Regions from separate parts of the Isoptericola sp. NPDC057391 genome, predicted to be linked through region 3. Evidence: riboswitches for the same ligand, from Rfam matches in the RefSeq annotation. Region 3 holds a riboswitch; each other region holds the start of a gene.

Region 1 (4,202 bases), on a different contig from region 3:
GACGGTCGCGGTGAGCACGGCCAGCACCACGGACGCCGCGAGCGCCATCCCGTAGTTCTCGGCCCCCGGCCGCCCGATCAGCCGGTAGATGACCACCGGCAGCGTGGCCGTGTCGGGGCGGGCGAGGAACGACGTCGCGCCGAACTCGCCGAGCGAGACGGCGAACGCGAACCCGATCGCGAGCCCCAGCGACCGCGCGCCCAGCGGGCCGTCCACGGTCCGCAGCACCCGCCCGGGCGCCGCCCCCAGCGTGGCGGCCGCCTCGCGCAGCCGCGGGTCGATCGCACGTAGCACGGGCAGCATGGTGCGCACCACGAGCGGGATCGCCACGACCGCCTGGGCGATCGGCACCAGCGCCCCGGAGGTCCGCAGGTCGACGTCGAGCCCGAGCGGCTTGTCCAGCGTGATGAGGAAGCCGAAGCCCACCGTCACGGCGGACACGCCCAGCGGCAGCATGAACGCGGCGTCGAGCACGCCGACGGCGCGCCGCAGCCCCGCCCGCCGCGGGCGCCGCGACACGACGAGCGCCACGAGACCGCCCACGACGACGGCGATCAGCGCGGCCCACGCCGCGGTGCGCAGCGAGTTGCCCAGCGCCTCCCACACGGTGACCGTCAGGGCGTTGCGCCCGCCGGTGGTGCCGAGGGCCACGTAGTTGTCGAGGCCCCAGGACCCGTCGGGGGCGCGCAGCGACCGGGTGACGAGCCCGGCCATGGGCAGCACGAGCAGCCCGGCGACCACGACGAGGGTGACGAGCGCGGGAGCGAGGTCCGTGCCGTCGGCGCCCGCGCGCAGCCGAAGCCGGTGCGCGGACACGCTGTCGCTCGTGAGCTGCAGCGCCCGCTCCCGCTTCGCCCGCGCGCGCGAGCTGACCAGCAGCGCGCCGGCGACGACGACGAGCTGCAGCACCGACAGCACGGCCGCCGACCGCAGGTCGAGGAACTGGGTGGTGCGCGTCCAGATCTCCGTCTCGATCGTGCCGTAGCGCAGGCCGCCGAGGACCAGGACGACGCCGAACGCCGTCGCACAGAAGAGGAACACCACCGCGGCGGCCGACGCGATCGCCGGACCGAGCGCCGGCAGCGTCACCGTGCGGAACGCCCGCCAGGGCGTCGCGCCGAGCGCACGGGCGGCCTGCTCGGCACGCGGGTCGAGCCGCTCCCACATGCCGCCGACGGTGCGCACCACCACCGCGTAGTTGAAGAACACCAGCGCCAGCACGATGCCGGCGAAGCTCTCCTCCAGGTGCGCCCACCCGAGTGGGCCGCCGGGCGCGAAGAGCGCGCGGAACGCGACACCGACGACGACGCTCGGCAGCACGAACGGCACCGTCACGAGGCCGCGCACCAGCGTGCGACCGCGGAACCAGCACCGGTACAGCACGTACGCGCCGGGCAGCCCCAGCAGCACCGAAAGCAGTGTGCCGGCGAGCGCCTGGGCCAGCGTCTGCCCGACGATCCGCCACGTGCGGTCCTGGGACAGCACCTCCGCGAAGCCGGACAGGTCGAGCGCGCGCCCCGCCGCGGTCTCGGTGAAGAACCCCTGCAGGACGAGCGACACCACCGGCCACGCGAAGAAGACCGCGAGGAAGCCCAGCGGGAGCACGACGGCGGCGCCCCAGCCGAGCCAGGCCCCCCAGCGGCCTGCGTGGACCCCGCGCGTCAGCCGACGACGATCGTCGTCCACTGCTCGATCCACTCGTCGCGGTGCGCGGCGACGTCCGCGGGCGCCACCTCGAACGGCTCGTCGGCCAGGGGCGCGAACTGCTGCCAGTCGGCGGGCAGCTCCACGTCCGGGTCGGCCGGGTACATGTACATCTGGCCGGGCACGTCGGCCTGGAACTCGGCGCTCGTCAGGAAGTCGACGAGCTTCTTGGCGCCCTCGGGGTTCTCGGCGCCGGCCAGCACGCCCGCGTACTCGACCTGGCGGAAGCAGGTCTCGAGCATCGCGCTCGTGGTCGAGGACTTCCCGTCCTCGGTCACCGTGAACGCGGGCGACGTCGCATAGGACAGCGCGATCGGCCGCTGACCGCCCTCGCCGGCGCCGGAGAAGTCGACGTAGTACGCGTCCTCCCAGCTCTCCGCCACCTTGACGCCGTTGTCGCGGAGGTCGGCCCAGTAGGCCTCCCAGCCGTCGGTGCCGAAGGCCCCGATCGTCGCGAGCAGGAACGCGAGGCCGGGCGACGACGTCGCGGGGTTGGTGACGACGGTGAGGTCCCGGTACGCCGGCTTCGCGAGATCCTCCAGCGTGGTCGGGGGCGTGACGCCGTGCTCGGCGAACCAGCCGTCGTCGAGGTTCATGCAGACGTCGCCCACGTCGACCGGCGTCAGCGTGCCGGCCAGGTCGTCGGGGGCGTAGGCCGCGACCTGCGGGTCGAGGTCGGCCGGCTGGTACTCCTCGAACACCCCGGCGTCCACGGCCCGCGACGCGTAGGTGTTGTCCACGCCGAAGACGACGTCGCCCAGCGGCGCGTCCTTGGTGAGCACGAGCTGGTTCACCAGCGTGCCCGCGTCGCCCGGGGCCACCTGCTCGACGGTGAGGCCGGACTCCTTCTCGAACGCGGCCAGGACCTCCTCGGAGACGGCGAACGAGTCGTGGGTGACGAGCGTGACCGTGCTCGACGCCGCGCCGCTCGCGCCGCTCGCGTCGCCCGACGGCGTCCCGCCGCCGCACGCCGCCAGCAGCGGCAGCAGCGCGACGACGCCCGTGGTCGCTGCCGTGGTCCTCAGCTTCATGCTGTCCTCCTCAAGGTGCGAGAAGGGGGTCCTGCGGGCGCCCGGCACCGTCGTGGTGCTGACGTCCGCAGGGAACGAGATTCCCGACTTCCTCCACCGGTGCTAACCGGATCAGGTTCGAGGGTCTGCGGCGGTCCGCACTCTCAGCGCCGCTGGGCGCTCCCCTGTCGTATCACCACGAGCCTACCCGTCGACGCCGCGCTACCGTGGTCCCGTCCTCGGCCTCGGGGTGTGACGTGCCTGACGTGCCGTGACGCCGCCCGGCGGTCGCGGACGCACGCGAGACGACGCGCGGTCATGCCGAGGCCGCGCCGAGACCTATCGAGGGAGAGCACGTGACGGACACCGAGCAGCCGCTGGGCGTGAAGGTCGGCACGGTGGTGCTGACGATCGCCGCCGGGTGGGTCGCGCAGAAGCTGATCGGGGTGGTCTGGGAGAAGGCGACGGGCAGCGTGGCGCCCACCAACGTGGACGACGACGAGCTCTCCATCATCCAGGCCGTCACCTTCGCGGCGGTATCGGGCGGCGTCGCGGTGCTCGCGAAGCGCCTCGCCCGCCAGGGCGCCGTGCGCGCGGCCGCCCGCTTCGTCCCCGGCCGCTGACCGCCCGCGGTCGACGCTCGCCGCCGCGTCCCGTCGAGCCCTGTCAGTGGCTCGCGCGGGGGCGCCGGCGGGCGAGCTGTGCGTCGTGGCCGTGCGGCCGGTCCACCGGTCGCACGGCGGCGAGCGCCTGGCTCAGGCGGTCCGCCGCGTCCTTCGCGGGCGGCGCCGACCGGACCACCTCCGCCGCCGTGAGCGCGGCGTCGCGGTCCCCGACGGGTCGCGCGAGCTCCTTCATCACCTGCTCCCCCGCCGACTGGGCGGAGACGCCCACCTGGGCGCCCACGTCGGCGAGCACCTCGGTGGCCACCGACTCGTCCACGCCGCAGACAGCCATGATGGCGCCCTTGGCCTGCTCGGCGGCCGCGGCGGCGACGAACGCGCGGGAGACCGCGCGATGCGCCTCGCGCTCCAGCGCGTCGCGCACGACCGGGCTCGCGTCGATGACGTAGCCGACGATCTGCGACGAGGCGCCGTCGTTCCCGTGCCGCCCCTGCCCGGTGACGACGACCGTGTGCGTGCGCCCGTGGTCGTCCACGACGCGGTGGGCCCCCGAGAACGGCCGCCCGGCGCCCAGCGCGACCACCGCCGTCCGCGAGAGCCGCTCGCGGTCGTCCGGGTGCAGGTGGGCGCGCAGCACCTCCGGTCCCGGCACGACGGCGCCGGGCTCGCGCCCGAAGATCCGGAAGACCTCGTCCGACCACCACCACTCCCCCGTGGCGACGTCGACCCGGTACCGGCCGACGAGCAGCTGGCTCCCGGCGCCCAGAAGCTCCGCGAGGGCGACGAGCTCGCGACGCGGTGGGTCGTTGGGCGTGCTGGACATCGAGGCTCACCCCCAGTGCCGTGCAGCGGGGTCCGGCGCACA
Region 2 (4,202 bases), on a different contig from region 3:
AGGCGCAGCGTCACGAGCACGGCCGCGCCGGCGAGCACGACGACGCCGCCCGCGATGCCGAGCACCACGACCAGCTCCGAGGCGCCGGCGTCCCCGGCGGACGCACCGTCTGACGCACCCTCCGCCGCGCCGTCCGCCGCAGCGCCGGACGCGCCGTCCGACCCGTCGTCCTCGGCGGTCCCGGCCGGGGCGCACGGTGTCGCGTCCGCCGCGGGGGCGGCGGCCTCGGCCCCGGCGGGCGGGTCGTAGGTGAAGGAGAACCCGCCGCTGGTCGGGTGCCCGTCGGCCGACACGATCCGCCAGTCGACCGTGTACTCGCCGGCCTCGCCGAGCGCGACGGGCACCGACACGGTGCGGTCCTGCGTCGTCGGGCACCCGGTCGCGTAGTCGGTGCCGTCGGCGTCCGTCACGGTGACGACCGTGCTGGAGCCCTCGGCGGACAGGTCGAGCACCACGTCGTCGAACGTCACGTCGACGGACTCCGGAGGCTCGGTCACGGTCGACCCCGAGGCCGGCGACGTGCCGACGACGACGTTGTGGGCGCTCGCGGGCGCCGCCGCCCCGACGACCCCGGCCGTGCCGAGGCCGAGGGCGAGGGCGAGCGACCCGGTCGCGGCGAGGGCGCGTCGCGCGGCGCGGCCGCCCCGGGCGCTCACCGGCGCCCCGTGTCGTCGGAGGTGGCGCCGGAGGAGCCCGCCGGGGCCGCGGCGCGCGTGCGGGCGAGGGCGACCACGCCGGTGACGGCGCCCACCAGGCCGAGGCCCAGCCCGGCCGCGCCCAGCGCGAGCGGGAGCGTGCCGGGGTCGTCGCCGGACGTCGTCGCGTCCGTCGCCGCGCCGGCGGACCCGTCGGCGGCCTCGCCGGCCGCGGACGCCGTGCCGTGGTCGTCGTCCGCGTCGGCCGGCACGACCTGCAGGACGGGCGCCGGGAGCTCGGGCTCCGCGTCGCCGGACGCCACCTGGTCCCAGGCGACGACCTCGCCGTCGGAGTACGTCTGGGTGGCGGGCAGCGCGAGCGCCTCGACGCCGTCCGGGACGGCGCCGGCCGACACCGTGAACCGGAGGAACTCGCCCGGCGCGATGCCGGCGTCGGCGTCGTCGGCGGTCCACTCGATGCTCGCGGGCGCCTCGGTGACGGTGGTGCCGTGCACCTCGACCGGCTCGGGCAGCGGCGCCTGGGTGACCTTCGCGGTCCAGCCCGGGACGGGCTCGACGGACACGCTGGTGAACGGGGTGTCGGTGGGGAGGTCGACCTTCACCGCGGTGGTCGAGGCCTCGGCGGACTCGTTGGGGACCTTGAAGGTGAGGGTGGCGTACGACCCGGCCTCGGCGGCGTCGGGAGTCACGGTGACGTGCGCGGAGGCGGCGGCCGCGCCGAGCACGAGGGCCGGCAGGGCGAGGGCGGCGGCGCCGGCGAGGCGCCTCGGGGTGCGCGCAGGGGTGCGGGCAGGAATGGTCCTGGACATGGGTCTACTGCTCCTGGCTGTCAGGGGTGGTCGGTGGTCGTCGGACGACGAGGGACCCGCCCTTGTCCGACGGCGGACCAGGGCAGGTTCAGGCGGCGCGCGCGAGGGCGCCCGGGAGCAGCGGGGGTCCTCGTGGCGGGGTGCGCCGCAGGGCGCGGGTCCGGCGGGGGCGCCAGGTGCGCCCGCCGACGACGGCGGTCTCGCGGACGACGGGCGGAGCGGCGGGGCCCCGCACGAGCACCGCGACGTGGCGCAGGTGCTCCGCGACGTTGACGGCCGCCCGGTCGCCGGCGGCGAGCAGCAGCGCGGTGAGCAGCACCGCGGCCGCGTGCGCGGCGAGCATCCAGGACGTCGTCCCGGCGTCGTCCCCGTGGTGCAGGTGCAGCCCGCCGCCCGTCGCGGGCGCGAGGGAGCCCGGGCCCAGCGCGTGCAGGGCGTGCCCGTCGGCCGCGGCGCCGACCGTCGAGAGCGGCGTCGAGGGCGGCGTCGAGGCAGCGGCCCCCGCGCCCGCCGCGCCGAGCACGGACAGGGCCGTGTGCTGCACGAGCTGCAGCGCGACCATCGCGGGAAGCAGGCGGGGGAGCGTCAGACGGCGCCGGGCGGTCCACACCGCGAGGGGTGCCGTGAGCGCCACGACGACGAGCCAGGCGAGGGATGCCCCGGGGAGCGAGCCGCCGGCCAGCAGGTGGGCGGCGGCCGCGATGCTGAGCGTCGTGCCGGCGACGAGGAGCTCGCGCACACGACGGACGACCACGGGCACCCCCGCACCCTACCGCGCCGCGCGGGGGCTGCGGGGAGGCGGCGGAAGAGTCGGGTCCCCGCCTGGCAGGTGTCTCGCAGCGGGGCGAGGCGGGGCCCGACACGCGAGCCGGACGTCGGCCGACGCCCGCGCGGACCTGGGCTACGGTGGGCGGCACGACACGGGGTGCGTCCCGACCGGCCGTCGCCGCGACATCGTCGCGGCCGGCCTTCGGGCGCTGAGATCACACCCGTCGAACCTGATCTAGCTCGTACTAGCGAAGGGATGTCGACATGAGTGCGCGCGCACCTGAAGACAGCTCCGCCGGCCCCGCCGGCACCACCGTCCCTGCTCCCGCCGCGGCGCGCACGGAGCCACCGACCGCGACGCGGGGCACCCGCCCTCGCGTGCTGGCGGTCGCCGGGTCCGACCCGTCGGGGGGTGCCGGGATCCAGGCGGACCTCAAGTCGATCGCGGCCGCGGGCGGGTACGGGATGGCGGCCGTCACCGCCCTGACCGTGCAGAACACGCGGGGGGTGCGCGACGTGCACGTGCCGCCCGCCGCGGTCCTCGCCGCGCAGCTCGAGGCGGTCACCGACGACGTCGCGGTCGACGCCGTGAAGATCGGGATGCTCGCGTCCGCCCCGGTGGCCCGCGCCGTGGCCGCCTGGCTCGACGGCCTGCCGCGCGACCGTCCCGCCGAGTCCCGGCCCGCGACGGCGGCGCGCCCCGCCGTCGTGCTGGACCCGGTGATGGTGGCGACCAGCGGGGACCGGCTGCTCGACCCCGACGCCGAGCGGGCCGTGCGGGACCTCCTCGGGAGGGTGGACGTCGTGACGCCGAACCTGCCCGAGCTCGCGGTCCTCGCGCAGGAGCCCCTCGCCGCGGACTGGCCCGCGGCCCTCGAGCAGGCGCGGCGGCTGGCCGCCCGGCACGGGGTCCTGGTGGTGGCCAAGGGCGGGCACCTGGAGGCCGGGCGCGCGGCCGCCGAGGGTACCGAGAGCGACTGGGGCCCGGGTGCCCCGGACGCGCTCGTCGGCCCCGACGGCGTCCTGGTGGAGCTCCCCGGGCCGCGGCTGCGCAGCCGGTCCACCCACGGCACCGGCTGCTCGCTGTCCAGCGGGTTGGCCACGCGGTTCGCGCGCACGGGCGACTGGGCGCAGGCGCTGCGCAGCACGAAGGCGTGGCTGACCGCGGCGATCCGGGCGGGGGAGGCGCTGCGCGTCGGCGGCGGGAACGGCCCCGTCGACCACCTGGTGGGGCTGCGTGCGGGCGGCGCCGAGCCGCTCGTGCCGTCCCCGGCGAGCACTCCGGGCGCGCCCGGGGAGGTCGCCGGGGAGGACGTCGTCGCCCGGTGGTGGGCCGAGGCCGCGGGCGTGCGCGCCGCGATCGACGACCTGGCGTTCGTGCGGTCGCTGGGCGACGGGACGCTCGACGCCGACCACTTCCGCACCTACCTGGAGCAGGACGCGCTCTACCTGCGCGACTACGCGCGCTGCCTCGCACGGGCGAGCGAGCTCGCGCCCACGCGGGCCGAGCAGGCGTTCTGGGCCGGCGGCGCGCACGGCGCCCTGGTGACGGAGCTCGACCTGCACACGCGCTGGCTGGGAGGGGAGCCGCAGGACGTGCCCGCCAGCGCGACGACGGCCGCGTACCTCGACCACCTGCGCGCGGCCGGCGACGACTACGCGACGCTCGTGGCCGCCGTCCTGCCGTGCTACTGGATCTACCAGGACGTGGGGGAGCGGCTGGCCGCCCGCAACCACCCTGGTCACCCGTACGCGGCCTGGCTGGGCACCTACGCGGACGACGCGTTCGCGGACGCGACGCGGGAGGCGGTCGCCATCCTGCGGCGCGTCGCCGCGGCCGCCGACGGGGCCACCCGGGACCGGATGGCGACGGCGTTCCACGCGGCGTGCGAGCACGAGCTGGCGTTCTTCGACCAGACCGGCGTGCCGACCGTCGAGCGCGTCGCGGTCGCCTGACCGGCCCGGTGCG
Region 3 (4,202 bases):
CGGACGCCCCGTCCAGGGCGCGTGTCGTGGTGCGTCCCCGCAGGCCGCGGGTGACGAGGTCGACGACGAGCCCGTCGGCCGCGACCTCCGGCCCGGTTCCGTCCGGCGCCACCAGGGCCCCGGGCACCTCCAGCGGCGCGGGCGCCGGCACGCCCGGCAGCCAGACCCCCGCGCGGGTCAGCTCGTCCCGCAGGCCGGTCGGGCCGTCCCGCAGCGCGGCGGGTGCGACGTCATGCGTCACCCGGCCGCCGGGCCCGAGCACCACGACGCGGTCGAGGCGCTCGAGCCACGGCCCGACGTGGTGGTCGACCACGACGAGGGACGTGTCCGTGCCCTCCAGGGCCCCGACGACGGCGGCGCGCACCTCGTCCGCGGCGGCGGGGTCGAGCATCGCGGTCGGCTCGTCCAGGAGCAGCAGGCCGGGTGCGCACGCCAGCGCCCCCGCGAGCGCGAGCCGCTGCAGCTCCCCGCCCGAGAGGGCCGACGTCGGCCGCTCGGGCGGGTACCGCAGCCCGACCCGGTCCAGGGCCTCACCGGCGCGGCGCCGGATCTCCGCCCGCGGTAGGCCGGCGTTCTCGGGGCCGAAGGCGACGTCCCGTCCGATCCGTGCCGCGACGACCGCGGATCCCGGGTCCTGCGGGACGAGGCCCACCCCGCCGTCCACGTGCACGGTGCCGGACAGCTCGCCGGGCAGCGGGTCACCCAGCACTCCGGCCAGGGCGTGCAGCACGGTCGACTTGCCCGTCCCGCTGGGGCCGACCAGCCCGACGCGCTCCCCCACGCCGACGGTGAGGTCGAGGCCCTCGATCGTCGGGGCCGCGCGCCCGGTGGGCCGCCAGCGCAGCCCCCGCACGCGCGCCCGGACGTCGTCGCGCGCCACGCCGTCAGGCCGGGGAGCGGTCGACGGCACGGTCGGCGAGGTCGCGCCCCGGCCCGAACGCGTCGAGCACGCCGGCCCGGGCGAGGGCGCGCACGAGCGCCGCTCCCCCGAGGCCGGCGAGCAGCGCGCCGGACAGCGCGAACAGGCCGAGGTACGCCAGCCGGAAGCTCCACTCCCAGTCCGGGTAGTACGCGAACCACTCGTAGACGGCGCCGCACGCGCCCGCCGCCGCGCCCGCCATGGCCGCGACTGCGGTGCCGAAGCGGCGGTAGAGGAACAGGGCGAGCACGAGCTCGGCGCCGACGCCCTGGACGACGCCGGAGACGATCGCCGAGAAGCCCCAGCCGGCACCGAGCAGGGCCTCGACGCTGGCGGCGACGACCTCGGTGAGCAGCGCCGCGCCGGGGCGGCGGACGATCAGCCCGCCCAGCACGCCGCCGAGCAGCCAGCCGCCGCCGAGCAGCCCGGTGGCCGGCGGGAACGCGACCGCCAGCCCGGCGGAGAGCAGGTGGTAGAGCTGGGTCCAGCCCCAGAAGACGACGCCGACGGCCACGCCGAGCATGGCCACCGTGACGAGGTCGACGGTGCGGTACCGCAGGGACGCGCGGAGGGTGCTGCGCACGGGGCGCGAAGCGGTTTCGGGCGCGGACATTCCAGGTAACTCCCTTCGCCGGTGCTAACCGGAGCAGGTTCCAAGGGTCTGCGGCTGTGCCCGCACTCTCAGCGCCCCTTCGACGGCGCTCCCCTGTCATGGGTGTCTTCAGATGTGACGGCCGACGACGCGACCGCAGGTCCGACCTTAGGCGACCACGGCGCCGGCGCAAGGGCGTCCCGCACCGTGAAACCCCTGGTCACGCAAGAAGGCCCGGAACCATGAGGTTCCGGGCCTTCTCGACGGGGTGGAGCTGAGGGGACTCGAACCCCTGACCCCCTGCATGCCATGCAGGTGCGCTACCAGCTGCGCCACAGCCCCGAGAACCGACTCTCGCGGCCGGCGGCGACCGGGCGATTCGTCTGATTCGGTGTGTTCCTCCGGGCTTGCGCCCCTCGGGAACGTCGATATCTTAGGCAGACTTCGGGCCAGGTTCCAAATTCCAGTCCGGCCCCGCCTGCCAGCGGTCCAGCGGGTAGCCCGCGCCCACGTTGTGCGCCACGAGGCGCCAGGCCGGCACGGCCCCCTCGCCCGCACGGTGCAGGTGCGACCAGTGCACGTTGTGCATGCCCGCGAGCCCGCGCCAGGTGGTCGGGTCGAGCCCGAGCAGCGCCGTGACCGCCAGCGAGATGGCGGCGCCGTGCGAGACCACGACGAGCGTCGCGTCGTCGTCCAGGTCCGCGGCGTGCCCGGCCACGGCCTCGGCCATGCGCTGCGCGACCGCCGCCTTCGTCTCGGCCCCCGCGCCCACGGGCTCGGCGCCCAGGCGCCAGGCCGCATACTCCTCGGGCCATCGCTCCTGCAGCTCCGCGCCGGTGAGGCCCTCCCAGGCGCCGAAACCGCGCTCGCGCAGTCGCTCGTCCGTGACGACGGGCGCCCCGCCGAGCGCCTCCGCGTACGCGGCCGCCGTCTCGACGGCGCGGCCCAGGTCGGACGACACGATGCGCGTCGCCCGGTGCGACGACGCGAGGGCGGAACCGCCCTCCGTCGCCTGCCAGCGCCCGACCTCGTCGAGCGGGATGTCGATCTGCCCCTGCAGCCGCAGCGACGCGTTGTAGGCGGTGCGGGCGTGCCGCAGCAGGACGACGGTGCCGGCCGTCACTCGTCGCCCGCGAGACGGATCGCGCCGTCGCCCTCGCCGTCGCCGTACTCGGCGGCGGCCGCCGCGCCGTCCCCGCCGCGCGCGTCCTCCGGCAGCTCGACGGCCGGGCAGTCCTTCCACAGGCGCTCGAGCGCGTAGTACACCCGGTCCTCGGCGTGCTGCACGTGCACGACGACCTCGCCGAAGTCCAGCAGCACCCACCGCGCCTGCGCCTTGCCCTCGCGGCGGATCGGCTTGGACCCCGCGAGGAACATCGCCTCCTCGACGGCGTCCACAATGGCCGAGACCTGCCGCTCGTTCGTGCCGGACGCGATGAGGAACACGTCCGTGAGCACCAGCTGGTCGCTCACGTCCAGCGCGATGATCTCCTGCGCCTTGCGGTCCGACGCGGCCCGGGCGGCGACGACCGCCAGCTCGACGGCGCGGGGGCTAGCGGTCATGCAGCGGCTCCGGGGTGCTCGTACGTGAGGGAGACGGCGGCCGCGGGCGCGGCGGCGTCGGTCTGGAAGTCGCTGTCGTCGGGCGCCTGGAGCAGCAGCTTCCAGACCAGGAGCCCCAGCACGAACGCGACGACCACGAGGACGATGTAGTGCAGCCAGGTGTACGACGCCTCGGGCTCGTCCCAGTCCTCGTCGTCGTCCTCGTCCTCCGGCGGCGCGGCCGAGCGCGCGCGGACGGGCTGCTCCGACGCGACCAGCGCGTCGAACGGCGACGCGGCGGGGCGCTCCGGCGCGGCCGACGGCTGCGCGGGCCCCGCCGCGGGGCGGGACGGCGGCACGGACGCGGGCCGCTCGGTGGTCGGGCTCGCCCAGGGCAGCGGGGGCGCCACCGACGTGGAGGCGGCCGGCGGCGTCGCGCTCGGGGCCGGTGCGGGGCCCGCCTGCGCGGGCGGCGCCGACGCCGACGCGGACGTGGTGCCGAACGGCGAGGAGGTGCCGGTCGTCCCGAACGGGGAACGGCGGGCGGGGCCGTCGGGGCGCGGCGCGACCGTGGCCGGCGGGCTGGCCGCCGGGGCCGCCGTGGACGGGGCGCTCGCCGGCGCCGCCAGCGGCGGCAGCCCGAGCCCGGTCGCGGCGCCCGTCGGGGCGGCGCCCTGGTCGCGGCGGGTCGAGGGGCGCGCGGGCGGCGCGGCCGGGGCGCCGGACGGCGCCGCGGGACGCACCGAGGGCGTCGGGGCGACGGCGCGGGACATCTCGCCGGTGGGCCGCTGGATCGGGGCCAGCCGGCCCGTCTCGTCCAGCCCGCGCACGCCGGCGGAGGTGGACGGCGGCCGCACCATCGGCGCGGGGGCCGGGGCGGGCGCCGGGCTCTGCTCGCGGAGCGAGCGGCGCGACGGCGCGCTGGTCGCCGGTGCGGGGAACCGCGGCGCGGGCGCCTGCGCGGGGGGCGGGGCGAACGGCGACCTCGCGGCGGGCGCGCCGTGCTCCGGCCCCGACGGCGCCGGCGGGCCGGCGCTCGCCTGCGCGGCGGCGGCCGCCTGCTCCCGCTCGCGGATCTCGCGGCGGGTCAGCGGGCGGGACGGGTTGTTGTCACTCATCGAGACCTCGATACAGACCGTGCTTGGCGAT

Evidence for each region. A riboswitch is a leader RNA that binds a small molecule or an ion and turns the genes downstream of it on or off. The one in region 3 is predicted to bind thiamine pyrophosphate.
Region 1: another riboswitch for thiamine pyrophosphate. It lies ahead of ACFUVW_RS10705 (thiamine ABC transporter substrate binding subunit); the one in region 3 lies ahead of ACFUVW_RS02560 (ECF transporter S component).
Region 2: another riboswitch for thiamine pyrophosphate. It lies ahead of ACFUVW_RS14130 (bifunctional hydroxymethylpyrimidine kinase/phosphomethylpyrimidine kinase); the one in region 3 lies ahead of ACFUVW_RS02560 (ECF transporter S component).

The regions. Positions count from the first base shown of each region.
Region 1 covers NZ_JBHVBO010000068.1:3,037-7,238, reverse strand. The annotation lists gene ACFUVW_RS10710 (ABC transporter permease) at 1-1,686, opposite strand, end outside; gene ACFUVW_RS10705 (thiamine ABC transporter substrate binding subunit) at 1,662-2,735, opposite strand; TPP riboswitch at 2,807-2,911, opposite strand; gene ACFUVW_RS10700 (DUF4235 domain-containing protein) at 3,071-3,337, shown strand; gene ACFUVW_RS10695 (PAS domain-containing protein) at 3,381-4,160, opposite strand.
Region 2 covers NZ_JBHVBO010000113.1:9,886-14,087, reverse strand. The annotation lists gene ACFUVW_RS14145 (copper resistance protein CopC) at 1-656, opposite strand, end outside; gene ACFUVW_RS14140 (YcnI family protein) at 653-1,465, opposite strand; gene ACFUVW_RS14135 (hypothetical protein) at 1,554-2,225, opposite strand; TPP riboswitch at 2,377-2,507, shown strand; gene ACFUVW_RS14130 (bifunctional hydroxymethylpyrimidine kinase/phosphomethylpyrimidine kinase) at 2,498-4,189, shown strand.
Region 3 covers NZ_JBHVBO010000009.1:6,482-10,683, reverse strand. The annotation lists gene ACFUVW_RS02565 (ABC transporter ATP-binding protein) at 1-880, opposite strand, end outside; gene ACFUVW_RS02560 (ECF transporter S component) at 885-1,502, opposite strand; TPP riboswitch at 1,526-1,637, opposite strand; tRNA gene ACFUVW_RS02555 (tRNA-Ala) at 1,781-1,853, opposite strand; gene ACFUVW_RS02550 (histidine phosphatase family protein) at 1,945-2,634, opposite strand; gene rsfS (ribosome silencing factor) at 2,631-3,074, opposite strand; gene ACFUVW_RS02540 (hypothetical protein) at 3,071-4,171, opposite strand; gene nadD (nicotinate-nucleotide adenylyltransferase) at 4,164-4,202, opposite strand, start outside.